4 regions of the Mesorhizobium sp. B2-8-5 genome follow, and region 2 is predicted to be linked to each of the others. Evidence: predicted binding sites of a transcription regulator. Region 2 holds the regulator's gene; each other region holds the start of a gene.

Region 1 (4,613 bases), 210 kb from region 2:
TTTTCGAGGGCGTTGTGGCGGCCTTTTGGAGATGCCGAGAGACAGCACCCCCCTCTGTCCTGCCGGACATCTCCCCCGCAAGGGGGGAGATCAGCAGCTCAACCGCCGGCTCGCACCCTTCAACGCTGGTGATTGGTGAAGCGCTGGCGAGGTCCAATCTCCCCCCTTGCGGGGGAGATGGCCGGCAGGCCAGAGGGGGGTGTGACGGAACGCGGCGTTCGCATTTGGCTATCGCTGCCGGTAGCTGAGCGTTCCGCGCCTACAACGCCTTGGCAATCTCCGCCGCCAGCCGAGCATTGTTCTCTACCAGCGCGATGTTGGTCTTCAGGCTGCGGCCGCCGGTCAGCTCCAGAATCTTCGACAAAAGGAAGGGCGTCACCGCCTTGCCGGTGACGTTCTGGGCTTCGGCGGCCTTCTGCGCGGCTTCGATATAGCCGGCCATTTCGTCGGCCGGGATCTCGTCGTTCCGCGGCACCGGATTGGCGATGAGGATGCCGCCGCCGAGGCCCAGCGCCTGCCGCGTGCGGTAGAAATGCGCAATGTCTTGCGGCGCATTGAGCGTCAGCGGCGCGCGGAAGGGCGACTGCCTCGACCAGAAGGCGGGCATGGTCTCGCAGCCATGTCCGATCACCGGCACGCCGCGCGTCTCCAGCACTTCCAGCGTCTTTTCGATATCGAGGATCGCCTTGGCGCCGGCAGAGACGACGACAACCGGCGTGCGCGCCAGCTCGTCGAGATCGGCCGAGATGTCGAAGCTCTTTTCCGCGCCTTTGTGGACGCCGCCTATGCCGCCGGTGGCGAAGACCTTTATGCCGGCCATATGCGCGGCGATCATGGTGGCCGCAACGGTGGTGCCGCCGGTACGCTTTTGAGCGACGGCGAAGCCGATATCGGCGCGCGACAGCTTCATGGCGTCACCGGTCATGGCAAGCGATTCGCGCTCGCCGTCGGACAGGCCGATCTTGATGCGGCCGTCGACCACGGCGATCGTCGCCGGCAGCGCGCCGCCATCGATGATGATCTGCTCGACCTTGGCGGCCATCGCGCCATTGTCAGGGTAGGGCATGCCGTGGGTGATGATGGTGCTTTCCAGCGCCACCACCGGCCGGCCGGTGGCAAGCGCCTCCGCCACGGGCGGGTGGATGTCGACGAAGGGGCGGGCGGTGTCGGGTGTCACGGCTGTCTCCGATCAGGAGGAAGTGGGTGTCTGGTGGCCCTATGCCACCTCCCGCGCCTCCGGCACAAGGCCAAGCGCCTGCGTGAAGTTGCCCGCCGTGAAGGACGGCACGGCCTCCGGGCTCTCTATGGCAAGCATCGCCGCGGCAAGGCCCTCGCGCAGCGCGGCACGCAACGGCAGGCCGCGCAGCAAGGCGGCGACGGTTGCGCCGGTCAAGGCGTCGCCGGCTCCGGTCACGTCGGCAACTTTGCGCGGCGCGGGTGGATCGATCTCGAAGACGCCGGTGTCGTCGAAGCCCAGAACCGGGGCGCTGCCGGACGTGACCACGCCGGCATTCAGGCCGGCCCGCCTGAGCGCGTCGACAAGGGTTTCGCCGGATAGCTCGGCGTCGGCCAGCGCGGCGGCTTCGCGGCGGTTCATGAAAAGCAGCGACAGGTCGTCGAGCAGCGGCGCCAGGCGGACGACCTTGGCCGGCGAGACGGCGATGGCGAAGACCGGCCGGCCACCGGCAAGCGCTACCAAGCGCTCCAGCGCCGCCGTCGGCAGGTTGGCGTCGCACAGGATGGCGTCGGCCGCGGCGATCGCCTCGCGCACCTTGGAACGCCTCATCTGCTTGGGGAAGGCAAGATCGTAGAGCGTCATGTCGGCCAGCCCGACAATCAGCTCACCTTCGGCGTCGATCAACGCCGTGTAGCTCGGCGTCGTGCGGTCGAGGAACACCACCGAGAGGTCCGCTATTCCGGCGTTGTCGATCGCCAAGGCGACGGTGTCGGCCGCAGCGTCGCCGCCGCGCACCGATATCAGCGAGGCCGACACGCCGCGCTTCACCACGCTGCGCAGCGCGTTGAAAACCACGCCGCCGACGTCCTCGCGCATGATGCCGGGATTCGAAGCGGCGGGCACATAGGCGCCCGAGACCTGGCCGCGCCGGTCGATATGGGCTCCGCCCAGCGCCAGGATTGTTGGGGATGTCGGCATGCGGATATGGTAACCTTGGTTGATAGTTGGCTGCGCACACTAAGTTTCTGCGCGTCACCCCGCAATCGGCGCCGCGATTCGGGACATGCGGATATCAAATCTCTTCTGGACCAGTGGTTCTGTTTCGCTCCAGCCCTGGTGGGACAAAGAAAGAACATATCCAGATATTGATTGTTTTTCAGCTGCTTGCCGCCCCTTGCCAAATGAGAACAAAAAAGGTACAAAACAAGCAGGGATCACGGATTGTCCGGCCTTCATTGACGACCAAGGGGTGATGTATCATGGCTCAGAATTCTTTGCGGCTTGTAGAGGATAAGGCAGTGGACAAATCAAAGGCTCTGGACGCGGCGCTGTCGCAAATCGAGCGCGCTTTCGGCAAGGGCTCGATCATGCGGCTCGGCGCCAACGAGCAGGTGGTCGAGATCGAAACCGTGCCGACCGGCTCGCTCGGCCTCGACATCGCGCTCGGCGTCGGCGGCCTGCCGCGCGGCCGCATCATCGAGATTTACGGGCCGGAAAGCTCGGGCAAGACGACGCTGGCGCTGCACACGGTGGCGGAAGCCCAGAAGAAGGGCGGTATCTGCGCCTTCGTCGATGCCGAGCACGCGCTCGATCCGGTTTATGCCCGCAAGCTTGGCGTCGACCTCGAGAACCTTTTGATCTCGCAGCCCGACACCGGCGAGCAGGCGCTGGAAATCTGCGACACGCTGGTGCGTTCGGGCGCCATCGACGTGCTGGTCGTCGACTCGGTGGCGGCACTGACGCCGCGCGCTGAAATCGAAGGCGAGATGGGCGATTCGCTGCCCGGTCTTCAGGCTCGCCTGATGAGCCAGGCGCTGCGCAAGCTGACCGCCTCGATCTCGCGCTCCAACACAATGGTCATCTTCATCAACCAGATCCGCATGAAGATCGGCGTCATGTTCGGCTCGCCCGAGACGACCACCGGCGGCAACGCGCTGAAATTCTACGCCTCGGTGCGCCTCGACATCCGCCGCATCGGCTCGGTCAAGGACCGCGACGAGGTCGTCGGCAACCAGACCCGCGTCAAGGTGGTGAAGAACAAGCTGGCCCCGCCCTTCAAGGTGGTCGAGTTCGACATCATGTATGGCGAGGGCGTGTCGAAGACCGGCGAGCTGATCGATCTCGGCGTCAAGGCTGGCGTCATCGAGAAGTCAGGCGCCTGGTTCTCCTACAATTCGCAGCGCCTCGGCCAAGGTCGCGAGAACGCAAAACTGTTCCTGCGCGACAATCCCGATACGGCGCGTGAGGTCGAACTTGCATTGCGCCAGAATGCCGGGCTGATCGCCGAGAAATTTCTCGAGAATGGCGGCTCCGAAGGCGGCGACGACGGTTTCGAGGACGAAGCCGGCGCCTTGTAGGGCCGGTTCGTTCCAGGAAGATCGCGCAGCAGTTTCCTGTTCGGGATTGGGCGGAAGCTATTCGTCGGCTTAGCCGGAGTTCGGCCACAATCCTTGTTTATCGTCTTATGCTTATGTAATCGAGTTCTTGAGTATTGCGTACCCGAACCGCCGGCCTTCGCGCCGGCGGTTTTGCATTTTGCGGGCGGCGCCGGGCCGTCGCTCGCCGGCGGATTGACCTAAAGCGCGTCGCGTCGAAACGGATTCACGCGACGCGCTTTAGGTCGTTGCTTGATGCATGTCGTTGTCGCAAAACCGAGGTCACTTTTGCGCGACATGCACTAACTCCGTGTTTCTGGACAGGCTCAAGAGCTACGGCTAAAAGGCCCATCTATCTTCTGGAAACACCAAAGCCCATCAGCCGCCGGCGACGCCGGCGGTTCTCGCGAAAAGGCAGTACGCAATGAGTGGCGTGAACGATATCCGGTCGACATTTCTCGACTACTTCCGCAAGGAGGGCCACGAGATCGTCGCCTCCAGCCCGTTGGTGCCGCGCAACGATCCGACGCTGATGTTCACAAACGCAGGCATGGTGCAGTTCAAGAACGTCTTCACCGGCCTGGAGAAACGTCCCTATTCGCGAGCGTCCACCGCGCAGAAGAGCGTGCGTGCAGGCGGCAAGCACAACGACCTCGACAATGTCGGCTATACCGCGCGCCATCTCACCTTCTTCGAGATGCTCGGCAATTTCTCGTTCGGCGACTATTTCAAGGAGCGCGCGATCGAGCTTGCCTGGAACCTGATCACCAAGGGTTTCGGCCTGAAGAAGGACAAGCTGCTCGTCACGGTCTATCACACCGACGACGAGGCGGCTGGTTACTGGAAGAAGATCGCCGGCTTCTCCGACGACCGCATAATCCGCATCCCGACCTCGGACAATTTCTGGGCGATGGGCGACACCGGCCCGTGCGGTCCGTGCTCGGAAATCTTCATCGATCGCGGCGAGCATATCTGGGGCGGCCCGCCCGGCAGCCCGGAAGAGGACGGCGACCGGTTCCTGGAATTCTGGAACCTGGTGTTCATGCAGTATGAGCAGGTGA
Region 2 (4,613 bases):
CCCTGCCTTGCGCCAACAGCTTTTCCCTAAAGGCTTGCGCCGGTTGATCCCAAGCCGCGGGCCAGCGGTCGCCGCCGGCGATGTTCGCGCCGTTGGCATAGGCGTTGTCCCAGTCGGCAATACGGTTTTCGAACACGGCCCCTCCGCGATCAGGTCGATGTTGAGCGGAGTTTAATTGGCATCGCCGCGGTCAGGTAACGGTTGTCTTGACCGCGAAGCGGGCTTCTCGCCAGACGCCGGTCCGCAAGATGTCTTCGAGCACTTCGACGGCATTCCAGACATCCCTGTAGCCGACATAGAGCGGGGTAAAACCGAAGCGCATGGTCGACGGCGCCCGAAAATCACCGATCACGCCGCGTTCGATCAGGGCCCGCATGATCTGGTAGCCATGCTGGTGAATGAAGGAAATCTGGCTGCCGCGTTTGGCGCCGTCGCGGGTGCTTTCCAGCGTAAGATCGTAACCGCCGCACCGTGCTTCGACGAGTTCGATGAACAGATCGGCCAGCGCAATGCTCTTCCTCCGCACCGTCGCCAGGTCAACGCCGTTCCAGATGTCGAGCGCGCCTTTCAGCGTCCGCATCGACAGGACCGGCTGCGTGCCGCACAGAAATCGGCGGATGCCGGTGCCTGGCGCATAGGCTTGCTCGAAGGCGAATGGCCGTGCATGGCTCCACCACCCGCTGAGCGGCTGCCGCACATCGGCAAGATGCCGCTCGGCCGCATAGATAAAGGCAGGAGAACCCGGCCCGCCATTGAGATATTTATAGGTGCAGCCGACGGCGAAATCGGCGCTTGCCCTGTCAAGTTCAACCGGCATGGCGCCCGCGCTGTGGCAGAGATCCCATACGATCAGCGCACCGGCGTCATGCGCCATTCGCGTAAGCGCCGCCATGTCGCGCAACTCGCCGGATTTGTAATTGACGTGGTTGACCAACACCACCGCCACGCGTCCGTCGATCAGTTCCTCGATGGTCGGCGCGTCCACGCCAGCCAGGCGCAGGACAGTGTTCTTTCCGGTCCAGGCCACCCCTTCGGCCATATAGATATCGGTCGGAAAACTGTCGCCCTCGGCAACGATCACGGTTCGGTCCGGCCGCATCGCCATCGCCGCGTGCAGCACTTTGTAGATGTTGATCGACGTGGTGTCGCAGACCACGGTCTGGCCCGGCGCCGCGCCGATCAGGCGCCCGAGCTGGTCGCCCAGCTCGACCGGCATGTCGAACCATCCATCCTTGTTCCAGGCACGAATGAGGTCATGCGCCCACTCCTCGGCAGCTGCCTTGCGCAACTCGTCGAATGCGGCATGCGAGGCCGCTCCCAACGAATTCCCGTCGAGGTAGATCACCCCCTCCGGCAGGACGAAGCGATCGCGCAGGGCGCGCAGCGGATCCGCTGCATCCATCGCCTCGATCTCGGCGAGATCAGGAATTCCCCCCATCATGCTGCCGCCTCCATTTCGGCATGGCGCCTCTCACGGTTGGCCAAGGGCGGTTGTCTCACCACCGTCCGTGCCACGGCAAGAACCTTCTGCGCTATGTTAGCTGGTCCATAGACGGCGAAGACCAAGGATTGCGACCATTGCCGAAGTTGGCATTTTGGGTCCGTTTCGTTCACGGTGAGGCACGTTCGCGCAAGAGCCGAAGCGATCCCGCCCCGCGCCTTTGTGATGGTGTTGGACCGCGCTTCAGCTTAAGGAGGGCTGCATAATCGAGCGGAATCAATGACACCGCCGACCTGACCCGGTCAGGTATCCCTTGGATGCAACATTGTTTCCGAAGCCTCAACAAATTCACTAAACTTTAAACGGTTGCGGAACACAACTGGAACAGATAGTGTTTGTTCTGGGTTTGTTTTTCTGATTCCGGTTTCAGAACCCAAGGGGGCCGCCATGCTGACGCGCAAACAACATGAACTGCTGATGTTCATCCATGAACGCCTCAAGGAGAGCGGGATTCCACCGTCTTTCGACGAGATGAAGGAAGCGCTCGACCTCGCCTCCAAATCGGGCATCCATCGGCTGATCACGGCGCTGGAAGAACGCGGCTTCATTCGCCGGCTGCCGAACCGGGCGCGCGCGCTTGAAGTGCTGCGGCTGCCCGACTCGATCGCGCCTGGCCTGAATGCCGCGAGAAAGTTTTCGCCGAGCGTCATCCAGGGCGGCCAGGGCAATCTTGGCCGCGAGGTCAAGCCGGCGGCGCCCTCGCGCACGCCGACACCCAGCAATGACGACGACGCTGTTTCGGCCGTGTCCATTCCGGTGATGGGCCGCATCGCCGCTGGCGTGCCGATAGACGCCATCCAGCACCAGACGCATTCGATCTCGGTGCCGCCGGACATGATCATGGGCGGCGAGCATTATGCGCTGGAGGTCAAGGGCGACTCGATGATCGAGGCCGGTATCTTCGACGGCGATACGGTCATAATCCGCAACGCCAATACGGCAAGTCCGGGCGAGATCGTGGTGGCGCTGGTCGACGACGAGGAAGCGACCCTGAAGCGGTTTCGTCGCAAGGGTGCCTCGATCGCGCTCGAGGCCGCCAACCCGGCGTACGAGACCCGTATCTTCGGACCGGACCGGGTCAAGGTTCAGGGTAAGCTCGTCGGACTCATCCGCCGTTACTGAGCAGAACCGCGCGGCGGTCTTCGCCGGAACTGTGTGCCATCTATTCTGTAGGCTGCGGCGCGACCGCCGGCTTTTCCGGTCGTTGATAGGGCGGCAGCCCCCTCGCCTCACGCGCGTATTTCCGCTGCTCGTGCCAGGGTCGGTACGGTTCTTCGACCGCGTAGCGAACGGTTGGCCGCGCGGTTGCCGATTGCGGATCAAAGAAGATGGCGGCGCTGCCGTCGCGTGCCAGCTGCCGCTTGGTGACGACGAGTACGCGCGGATCGCGGCATGGATTGTGGGCCGTGGCGTCGTCGATGACGATGAGGTCGGCGAAACCGCAAGCAGGCCGGGCGCTGGCGCGGTTCTCGGCGAGCGCGACGATGGCACCGGAAGGATGCCGGCCGATGCAGAGGTCGCCGATGCAGTAGAAGGGCGAGCCGGGCGGCAGGTCGACGGGATCGGCGATGTCGAGGGCGTCTTTAGCGAACGTCTCCGGCGGTACGATTTCCTCGGCTTTCAGCGCCCGTTTCCAGTTGTCCGTGGTGAAGTCGTTGGAGCGCGTGCGGTTGATGGCAAGCTCGCCGCCGCCGATCGGCATCGCCACCAGATGCGCGTCCTCCGAGACAAGCACATCCGGGGCGCGGACATGCGGAATGGCCAGCAGCGCGGCGAGCGCGAAGGGTACGGCGGCAAGCCTCAGCCAGGTGGTGGCCATCGTCGCGATGACCAGCGCGACCGTCGCCAGCAGCACCGACTGGATCGAGATCAGCCCGACGGCGTCGACTGGTGAGCGCTCGGAGATCCACGCCGAAATGGCGATCATCGCCGTCAGGCCTTTGCCCATGACAAAGAGGAAGGGGCCGTCGAAGCCGAAGGGCATGGCCAGCGCGCTCAACACGGCGAACGGCATGACGATCAGTGAGACGATCGGCATGACCGACAGATTGGCCAGCAGGCTGAGCGGCGATACGCGCTGGAAGTGCCAGATCGCAAACAACAATGTCGCGCTGCCCGCGATGAGCGACGTCACGGCGGCACCACCTACTCCAATCGCCAGTTTTCGCGATAGGAAGCCGAGGAACGAATGCTTTGCCGGCGGCCCGGTCGTTTTGCCGGCGCGATAGTCGGCAAAACCGGCATAGGCGCCGACCAGCGCGGCGGTGGCGGCGAAGGACATCTGGAAGCTCGGGCCGACAACTTCGTGCGGCGAGACAAGGATGACGGCGATGGCCGAGATCGCCAGGTTGCGCATGGTGAGCGCCGCGCGGTCGAAGAGCACGGCGGCGAGCATCACGGCCAGCATGATGAAACTCCGCTCGGCCGCCACCACGATGCCGGAGATCACGAGGTAGGCGGCGATCGAGAGCAGCGCGATTGCAGCGGCATATTTCTTCACCGGCCGGCGCGACGAGAAATCCGGAAACAGCGCGAAGGCGCCGCGCAAAAGGACCATGATCGTGCCGGCGACCAGCGCCATATGCAGGCCGGAGATCGAAATGATGTGGTAGATGCCGGTCCGTCGCATCGACTCGTTGATGGCTTCCGGAATGCCGGCACGAACGCCGACGATCAGCGCCGCCGCGATCTCGCCTTCGGATCCGCCGATGGCGCTCCTGATGTGATCGGCGATCCCTTCGCGCGCGTTTTCCACTGCCGATGCGACGCGCGCGCCAAACGGCGCTTTCGCTGGCGCAATCAGCTTTGGATCACCCAGGAAAAAGCCGCTGCCGCCAATGCCGGCAAAATAGCTGTCGAATGAAAAGTCGTAGCTGTCCGGCCGAACCGGGCCGGTCGGCGGCAACAGCTTGGCATAGCCGGTCAGCATCGACCCGGCTGTCATGTCGGGCGGGATCCTGCGCGCCGAAAGCCTGACGCGGTCCGGCGCGTAGCGCAGCTTCGGACGTTCCGTGGAAATCAAGTCGATGGTCAGCCGGACACGGCCATTGGCCATCGCCTCGGCGGTGACGAGGCGGCCCGTCAGCCGTGTCTGGATTTCCGAACCCAGCAT
Region 3 (4,613 bases), 1.6 Mb from region 2:
GCCAAAGCGAGCTTCGGCTGCAACGACAGGCCGGCGGCGGCGCGGCGCATCGCTTCGAGGCTGGCTTTCAGGATGTTGCTGTTGTCGATGCCTTCGGCGCTGATCGAGGCCATCGAGACGCTGAGCGCCGACCCCAGAATCTTCAGGAACAGCGCCTCGCGCTGCAAATGGGTGAGGCGTTTGGAATCGTCGAGGCCTTCCGGGATATTGGCGGGGTTGAGCACCACCGCGGCGGCCACCACCGGTCCGGCCAGCGGACCGCGCCCTGCCTCGTCCATGCCGGCGACTGGCCACAGCCCGTCGGCCATCGCCTTCGTCTCGATCGAGAAGTCGGGCTTCTCGACCATTTCAAAGAGAAGCGGAGAATCGGAACGCGCGCGAGCCATGGTGCGGCGAGGTTCGCATCGGCTCCGATTCTCCGCAAGTCCTTCCGGGTCGGATGGGGCGTCGGACCGGGAAGGCACCGTCTCGCGGCCGGGGGACAGTGGCCGGACGGGATTCTTGAAAAGGATGACAATTCCAGACGGAAAATCGCTTTGCCTGGAATTGCTTAGCGCCGGCCCGTCATGGCCGGCGCTGAGGTTAAAGCAGCATCAGCTGTTCGCCGGCGCCCGAACCTGCGACGAATTGGTCGGTGCGAAGCTGCCGCCGCTCGACATTGAGGCCGAGCCGCTTGGCGGCGATCTCGAAACGCCGGCCGATCTGCCAGGCATAGGGACCGGCGCCCTTCATGCGCTTGCCCCATTCGGAATCGTAATCCTTGCCGTCGCGCATCGAGCGGATCAGCGACATCACATGCCGGTAGCGGTCGGGATAGTGGCGCAGCAGCCAATCCTTGAAGATCGGCGCCACTTCGAGCGGCAGGCGCAGGATGACGTATCCCGCCTCCCTTGCACCGGCGGCTCTGGCCGAATCGAGGATGCGTTCCATCTCCGGATCGTTGAGGCCCGGAACGATCGGCGCCACCATCACCGATGCCGGAATGCGGGCATCAGAAAGCTGCCTGATCGCCTCCAGCCGTTTCGTCGGCGTCGACGCGCGGGGTTCCATGGTTCTCGCTAGCATGCGGTCAAGCGTCGTCACCGACAGCGCCACCTTGGCAAGGCCGCGCTCGGCCATGCGCGACAGAATGTCGATGTCGCGCGTCACCAGCGCCGACTTGGTGACGATGCCGACCGGATGGCCGCGCGCCTCCAGCACTTCCAGGATCTCGCGCATGATGCGGTATTGCTTCTCGATCGGCTGGTAGGGATCGGTGTTGGTGCCGATGGCGATCGTGCGCGGCTGGTAGCCGGGCTTGGACAATTCCCTGTCCAGCATGCGCGCGGCATCCGGCTTGGCGAAAAGCTTCGATTCGAAATCGAGCCCCGGCGACAGGCCCATGAAGGCATGCGTCGGCCTGGCGAAGCAGTAGACGCAGCCATGCTCGCAGCCGCGATAGGGATTGATCGAACGGTCGAAGGAGATGTCCGGCGACTCGTTGCGGGTGATGATCGTGCGCGGCTTCTCGACCTGCACTTCCGTCTTGAACGGCGGCAGTTCCTCCAGCGAGTTCCAGCCGTCGTCGAACACATGGCGGCTGACCGGCTCGAACCGGCCGGACGGGTTGATGCCGGCCGAGCGGCCGCGATTGCGGTCGGGCCGCACGCGCATGCCGCTCTGTTCGATCATCGCGTTTGCCATCTCGGCCCTGCCTGCTCCGAAAGCAGCAATGTCGGCGCGGACGATCTGTTCCATTTTCGCCCTCTCCCAGGGACTGTCGGCAGGCTGTCGAATCGCTCTGTTCATGAAACTATTCCTATTTTACCGAAGAGAACAAAGCAAGAACTTTTTCGGCGGAAAGCCGTAACTGGCGCAAGCCGCGGCTTTCCGCTATTCGGCTAAGGATGCTCAGCGTTCTCATCGAAACCCGCAACGACGAAGAGGGTCTTGCCCGTACGCTCGCCTCACTGGTCGGCGGCGCGGTCGAGGGCGTGGTGCGCGACGTGATCGTCTGCGATCAGGGCTCGACCGACCAGACGCATCGGGTGGCCGAACATGCCGGCTGCCATTATGTGGCCGGCGGCATCGGCGCCGGCATCGGCCAGGCCAAGGGCGATTGGCTGCTTTTTCTGGAACCCGGCGCGCGGCTTGCCGACGGATGGATCGACGAGGTGGTGGCGCACGCGGCGAAGCAAACCATGCCGGCGCGGTTTTCACGCGCCCGGGCCGGCCGAGCGCCTTTCCTGGCCCGCGTCTTTTCGGGCAACCGCGCGCTGGCCGAGGGTCTTGTCATCAGCAAGCGTCAGGCCTCGGCCTTGGCAAAGAGCGCGCGAGGCGCCGAGGCCCTGGCGCGCGGCCTTGCCGCCAGAAGGCTGAACGCCGAAATCTGGGTGGCTCCGCCGAAGTGATGCAGGCTCCCCCTTGTGGGAGAAGGAAGAAGCGCTGTCCCTGCCCAGTCAGGTCCCTCTGATTTCGACGGGCATCCAGGCCCTGCGGCGCCTGGCGACACGTTGCTCGCGCGTTTCGGCATCGAACCGAACGGCGACCGGCTGGCGGGAGAACAACTCGTGATCGTCAAGCGCGTTGACAATGACGACCGCCGTGGCGTCGTCACCGTCTCCGGCGATTGCCGCGACATAGACGCCGCACTCGCGGCAGACGAGATAGTCGGCGGTGCGCAGGCCGAAGCGGTAGACCTGCAGCCGTGCCCTGTCTTCGACTGAGATGCTCAGGCGTCCGTTCGGATCGGCGGCCGCGCGCGAGCCATGCCGGGTGCAGAACGAGCACTGGCAGGCGCGAATTTCCAGTCCGGCCGGATCGAGCGCGGTGGAGAAGCTCAGGCGGATGTTGCCGCAATGGCATCCGCCGCTGTGAACGGTCATGGCAGATTGTCCCTTGTTCGCAGCACAAGGTACTTTGCCGGTCGCGGCTTCGGAATGGCTGCTCGTAGGCGAGAGCGCCACTCCACCTGCAAACCGGATGCCGGTCGGGATGCTTTGCCTTTAGTTATGCACCAGTCTTGCCGCCGCGCCTGAGATGCTCGTCCAGCCGCGGCATGATCTCGACGAAGTTGCAGGGCATGTGCCGGTAGTCGAGCTGCGCCTTGATGATGCCGTCCCAGGCGTCCTTGCAGGCGCCGGGCGAGCCCGGCAGCACGAAGACGAAGGTGGCGTTGACGACGCCGCCTGTCGCCCGGCTCTGGATCGTCGAAGTGCCGATCTTGTCATAGGAGATGCGGTGGAAGACTTCCGAAAAGCCGTCCATGCGCTTTTCGAAAATCGGCTCCAGCGCTTCCGGCGTCACGTCGCGGCCGGTGAAGCCGGTGCCGCCGGTGGTGATGACGACATCGATGTTTTCGTCCTTCGACCAGCCGAGAACCTTGTCGCGGATCTTTTCGCGGTCGTCGGTGACGATGTCGCGGGCGGCAAGCGTATGGCCGGCTTCCGTGATGCGGTCGGCCAGCGTCTGGCCGGACTTGTCGTCGGCAAGGCTACGCGTATCGGACACGGTCAGCACGGCGATGCGCACCGGGATGAAGGGCCGGCTCTCGTCAAGCTTCGCCATCGGTCACCTCCATGCTGCGCGTCGCGGCGACGAACCAATCGGGATGGCGCGCGCGGATCTCGATCGCCGCGCGCTTGGCGACATTGCCGGTCTCGAACAGGCCGAAACACGTGGCGCCCGAGCCGGACATGCGCACGAAAGCTGCGTCGGCGCGCTTGAGCGCCTTGAGCGCCTCGCCGATCGCCGGCTGGATCGAGCGGGCGGCAGGTTCGAGGTCGTTGCGCGTCGTCTCGAGCCAGTTGCGGACGGCGTGGAAGTCGAGGCGCTTCGGCAGCGGCGGCAGCGCCTCGTTGTCGCGGCTGGACAGCGCCTTGAACACGTCCGGCGTCAAGACGGCGACGCCCGGATTGACCAGGACCAGGCCAAGCGCCGGAAATGCAAGCAGCGGCGACAGGTCGTCGCCGATGCCGCGCGCGACCAGCGGTTTTGACGTCAGGCACATCGGCAGGTCGGCGCCGAGCGAAAGCCCGATCCGCGCCAGCGAAATGTCGTCGATATCGAGCTTCCAGAGCCGCGCAAGGCCGTTGAGCGCCGCCGCCGCGTCGCTCGAGCCGCCGCCGACGCCGGAAGCGATCGGCAGGTTCTTCTCCAGTCGGATGGCGACGGGTGATCCCTGTTGCATGCCCGCTTCCCGGCGCAAGGCATCGCGCGCTCTGACCACCAGATTGTCGCCGTCGAGCGGCAGGCCGGCGGCATAACGGCCGGATACCGAGAACTCGTCGTGCTCCGCCGGCTCGATCTCGAGCCGGTCGCCGAAGCGGGTGAAGACGGCAAGGCTGTCGATGAGATGGTAGCCGTCGGCGCGCCGTCCGGTGACATGCAGCGCCAGGTTGATCTTGGCCGGCGCAAGCCATGTCCGGACCTCTGCGCCGGGCTCGAGAATGTTGGCTGCTGGCGAGATGGGATCAGTCCTTGGCGAGACGGTATTCGCCGGTCTTGGGATCCTTGACCAGTGTGCCCATCGTGCCGTTCGCCGCCTGTTTCTCGGTCCGCCGGATTTTTGCCGTCACGCGCTCGGCCTCGCGCACGAAAGCGCGGTAACCAAAGTAAGCGGCGGCGCCGACAAC
Region 4 (4,613 bases), 2.8 Mb from region 2:
CGGCGGGACATCGGACCCTACTCGCTATTCGCTACTCTCTACTCGCTCAGACGATTTTAAAGGGAGGACCACATGAGCAAGGTAGCAATCGTCACGGGCGGATCGCGCGGCATCGGCGCGGCGATATCGGTCGCCTTGAAGAACGCCGGCTATTCCGTCGCGGCGAACTATGCCGGCAATGACGAGGCGGCGCAGAAATTCAAGGCCGAGACCGGCATCCCGGTCTACAAATGGTCCGTCGCCGACTACGAGGCCTGCGCCGCCGGCATCAAGCAGATCGAAGCCGATCTCGGACCGGTCGGGGTGCTGGTCAACAATGCCGGCATCACCCGCGACGCCATGTTCCACAAGATGACGCCCGCGCAGTGGAAGGAAGTCATCGACACCAACCTCTCCGGCGTCTTCAACATGACGCATCCTCTGTGGAGCGGCATGCGCGACCGCAAGTTCGGTCGCGTCATCACCATTTCCTCCATCAACGGCCAGAAGGGCCAGGCCGGCCAGGTCAACTACTCGGCCGCCAAGGCCGGCGATATCGGCTTCAGTAAGGCTCTTGCCCAAGAAGGCGCGCGCGCGGGCATCACCGTCAACGTCATCTGCCCCGGCTATATCGCGACCGAAATGGTCAAGGCGATCGACGAAAAGGTGCTCACCGAGCGCATCATCCCGCAGATCCCGGTTGGCCGCCTCGGCGAGCCGGAAGAGATCGCGCGCTGCGTCGTCTTCCTGGCGTCCGACGAGGCCGGCTTCATCACCGGCTCGACCATCACCGCCAATGGCGGCCAGTACTTCGCCTGATACCCAACTTCGCCTGATACCCTTTTTGCGCCGAGGCGGCCCCGACATCGGAGCCGCCTTTTTGCCCCGTCGACAAGCTCGGCGCGACACCTTGCCTCAATTCGGCACGCAAAGGTTAACGGCAGCAGCCTCCTTTATGCGCAACTCCGCCAACAAGCTGTGAATTCTCGGTGGGTAAGCTGTGGATAACACCATATCTAGGGGTGAACAAACCGGGAAAATAACCGGATCGCTGATTCGTCGCCGATTCGTTCTGGCTTTGGCCGGAAAGTTAACGGCGGACGGCGCAAACGTCACCGAATCCGTTAAAGGCGATTAAGAAAAATCAATAATTTCATAACTTTGAGGGCAAGGCTCAAGTCAACCGCGACCGTTGCCCGGCAAAAGTTAACGACAGTCTCGGTCAGACGGGGCCACGCAGGAATCGGGCCAATTCAGCGATTCAGCATGTGGTGAGACTCGCCGTCAAAAAACCCACATATAGCCGTGAACAAAACCTGAATCAGAACGAGTCAGCGATTCGTCGCTGATTCGTTCCAGACTCGTTCCAGCCGTTAACAACGACCGATTTTGCCCACCCCGGTCCGCTCTGCCTGTCCCCAAAGGAACATTCCGCTTTCGCTTCGCGCCCGAAGTCCCTATGTGTCGCCTGTCACACGCGGCAGCACCGCCGTGCTTCAGACTACAAGCGGCAGAAACCTTATTTCCGAGCCGATGAACATCCAGCCGAAACACTCCCAGCCGCTGATCCTTTCGGGCCGCGACGTGACGGCCGTGCTGGGGCCCACCAACACCGGCAAGACCCATCTCGCCATCGAGCGCATGGTCGCGCATGAGACCGGCGTCATCGGCCTGCCGCTCAGGCTGCTCGCCCGCGAAGTCTATGCCCGGGTCTGCGAGAAGGTCGGCGCCCACAAGGTGGCGCTGATCACTGGCGAGGAGAAGATCGTGCCTGCCGGGGCGAAATATTCGGTCTGCACCGTCGAGGCGATGCCGCGCGAAACCGACGCCACCTTCGTCGCCATCGACGAGGTGCAGCTCGCCGGCGATCTCGAACGCGGCCATATCTTCACCGACCGCATCCTGCATCTGCGCGGCCGCCAGGAAACGCTGCTTCTCGGCGCTGCCACCATGCACGGCATCCTGCAGCGCCTGTTGAAGGGCGTGTCGGTGGTGACGCGGCCGCGGCTTTCGCACCTTGCCTATGCCGGCTCGAAGAAGCTCACCCGGCTGCCGCGGCGCACCGCTATCGTCGCTTTCTCCGCCGACGAGGTCTACGCCATCGCCGAGCTGATCCGCCGCCAGCAGGGCGGCGCGGCCGTCGTCCTCGGCGCGCTCTCGCCGCGCACCCGCAACGCGCAGGTGGAGATCTTCCAGTCCGGCGATGTCGACTATCTCATCGCCACCGACGCCATCGGCATGGGACTGAACCTCGACCTCGACCATGTCGCCTTCGCCCAGAACCGCAAATTCGACGGTTACCAATACCGTAACCTGACCGCCGCCGAGCTTGGCCAGATCGCCGGCCGTGCCGGCCGGCACCTGCGCGACGGCACGTTCGGCGTCACCGGCCAGGTCGATCCGTTCGACGAGGATCTGGTCGCCAAGATCGAGGGACACGACTTCGACCCGGTGAAGGTGCTGCAGTGGCGCACCGCCGATTTCGACTTTTCCAGCCTCGATGCGCTGAAACGCTCGATCGAGGCCAATGCGCCGGTGGAAGGGCTGACCCGCGCGCTGCCGGCCGTGGACGCGCAGGCGCTGGAGCATCTGTCGCGCGATGGCGACATCCGCGCTTTGGCCACCGGCAAGGAGCGCGTGGCGCTGCTGTGGGAAGCCTGCGCCCTGCCGGACTACCGCAAGATCGCGCCGGCCCATCATGCCGACCTCGTCGCCTCGATCTATATGGACCTTGCGCGTCACGGCTATGTCGATGAGAATTACATGGCCGAGCAGGTGCGGCGCGCCGACACGACGGACGGCGATATCGACACGCTCTCGCACCGGATCGCGCAGATCCGCACCTGGACTTTCGTCTCCAACCGCCCCGGCTGGCTGGCCGATCAGCTACACTGGCAGGAAAAGACGCGCGAAATCGAAGACAGATTGTCGGATGCGCTGCATGAGCGGTTGACGAAACGCTTCGTAGACCGCAGGACTTCCGTCCTCATGCGGCGCCTTAGAGAAAATACCATGCCTGAAGCCGAAATCAGCCCTACCGGAACCGTCCTCGTCGAAGGCCATCATGTCGGCGAGTTGCAGGGGTTCCGCTTCACCGCCGACCAGAGCGCCGGCGGCGAGGACGCCAAGGCGGTGCGCACCGCCGCCCAGAAGGCGCTCGCCGCCGAGTTCGAGGCGCGCGCCGAGCGCTTTGCCGCTTGCGCCAATGGCGACCTGGCTTTGGGCTCGGACGGCGTCCTGCGCTGGATCGGCGCGCCGATCGGCACGCTGGTCGCCGGCGACGAGGCGTTGAAGCCGCGCCTGGTCCTGCTTGCCGACGAGCAGCTGACCGGGCCTGCCCGCGACAAGGTCGCGGCGCGCGCCGAGCGTTTCGTCAATTTCCAGATCGAGTCGCTTTTGAAGCCGCTGGTCGACTTGAAGAATGCCGACCAGCTCACCGGCATCGCGCGCGGCATCGCCTTCCAGCTGGTCGAGCATTTCGGCCTGATCAATCGCCGCGACATCGCGGAGGAGATGAAGTCTCTCGACCAGGAAGGCCGCGCGGCACTTCGCCGCCTCGGCGTGCGCTTCGGCGCCTACCATGTCTTCGTGCCGGCGCTGATCAAGCCGGCGCCTGCCGGCCTGGTGACCTTGCTCTGGGCGCTGAAGAATGACGGCAAGGACAAGCCGGGCTTCGGCGACGTGGTGCATGCGCTGGCCTCCGGCCGCACTTCCGTGGTCATCGACCCGGCCTTCGACAAGACCTTCTACAAGCTCGCCGGCTACCGCAATCTCGGCCGCCGCGCCGTGCGCGTCGACATCCTGGAAAGGCTCGCCGACCTCATCCGCCCGGCGACCAACTGGAAGCCTGGCCTCGGCCAGCGTCCGGACGGCGCCTATGACGGCCACGCCTTCATGGTGACGCCGCCGATGATGTCGATCCTCGGCGCCACCGCCGACGACATGGAGGAGATCCTCAAGGGTCTCGGCTATCGCTCCGAGGCAAAGCCGGCCGCCGAGGTGAAAGCGAAGCTCGACGCGCAGGACGACGCCGCCCGTGAAGCGGCCGCGGCCAAGCTCGCCGCGGAAGAGGCCGCTCGCGCCGCGCGGGCGACGGAGGCGCCCGCCCCCGAGGCCGCCACCGTGGCAACGTCCGGCGAGAGCCCGGAGACGGACAGCACCGAAATCCATGCCGCGGAAACCCCGGCCGAGAGCGCGGCGGAGCCTGTCGACGAAACAATCGGACAGGAAACTCTGGCCGCGGAAGCCACGGAAACCGCGGCGGCAAGCGAACCGGCGGCGCAAGGCGATGAGCCGGCCGGCGAGGCCGTGACGGAGGAAGGAGTGCCCTTGGCTGAGGCCGAGTCCTCGCGGACCGAAACCCCGGCCGAGAGCGCGGCGGAGCCTGTCGACGACACAGCTGGACAGGAGACCGTGGCCACGGAAACCGCGGCGGCAGGCGAACCGGCAGCGCAAAGCGATGAGCCGGCCGGCGAGGCCGTGACGGAGGAAGGCGTGCCTTCGGCTCAGGCCGAGTCCTCGCAGACCGAAACCCCGGCCACGAGCGAGACCCCCGCATCGACTGAAATGACGACGGAAGCCGAAACCGCGGCCGAGACTGAAGAGCCGAAGCCTGTCCTTCTGTGGCGCCAGGC

Evidence for each region. The regulator LexA, encoded in region 2, represses DNA repair genes until DNA is damaged. The targets are predictions, from matches to a motif close to TGTTCNNNNTGTGTTCNG.
Region 1: recA (recombinase RecA) is a predicted target of LexA. The motif match lies at 2,361-2,378, and genes of this name have one in related genera.
Region 3: FJ430_RS28400 (PA0069 family radical SAM protein) is a predicted target of LexA. The motif match lies at 1,812-1,829, and genes of this name have one in related genera.
Region 4: FJ430_RS06635 (helicase-related protein) is a predicted target of LexA. The motif match lies at 1,331-1,348, and genes of this name have one in related genera.

The regions. Positions count from the first base shown of each region.
Region 1 is NZ_CP083951.1:3,969,037-3,973,649, forward strand. It holds gene FJ430_RS19235 (pseudouridine-5'-phosphate glycosidase) at 260-1,177, opposite strand; gene FJ430_RS19240 (carbohydrate kinase family protein) at 1,217-2,155, opposite strand; gene recA (recombinase RecA) at 2,437-3,534, shown strand; gene alaS (alanine--tRNA ligase) at 3,977-4,613, shown strand, end outside.
Region 2 is NZ_CP083951.1:4,175,014-4,179,626, reverse strand. It holds gene FJ430_RS20300 (alpha/beta hydrolase) at 1-136, opposite strand, end outside; gene kynU (kynureninase) at 191-1,438, opposite strand; gene lexA (transcriptional repressor LexA) at 1,889-2,623, shown strand; gene FJ430_RS20285 (ComEC/Rec2 family competence protein) at 2,664-4,613, opposite strand, start outside.
Region 3 is NZ_CP083951.1:5,731,302-5,735,914, reverse strand. It holds gene FJ430_RS28405 (ribonuclease HII) at 1-386, opposite strand, end outside; gene FJ430_RS28400 (PA0069 family radical SAM protein) at 583-1,737, opposite strand; gene FJ430_RS28395 (glycosyltransferase) at 1,887-2,390, shown strand; gene FJ430_RS28390 (GFA family protein) at 2,439-2,864, opposite strand; gene moaB (molybdenum cofactor biosynthesis protein B) at 2,989-3,546, opposite strand; gene FJ430_RS28380 (4-(cytidine 5'-diphospho)-2-C-methyl-D-erythritol kinase) at 3,533-4,429, opposite strand; gene FJ430_RS28375 (membrane protein) at 4,452-4,613, opposite strand, start outside.
Region 4 is NZ_CP083951.1:1,371,728-1,376,340, reverse strand. It holds gene phbB (acetoacetyl-CoA reductase) at 73-798, shown strand; gene FJ430_RS06635 (helicase-related protein) at 1,513-4,613, shown strand, end outside.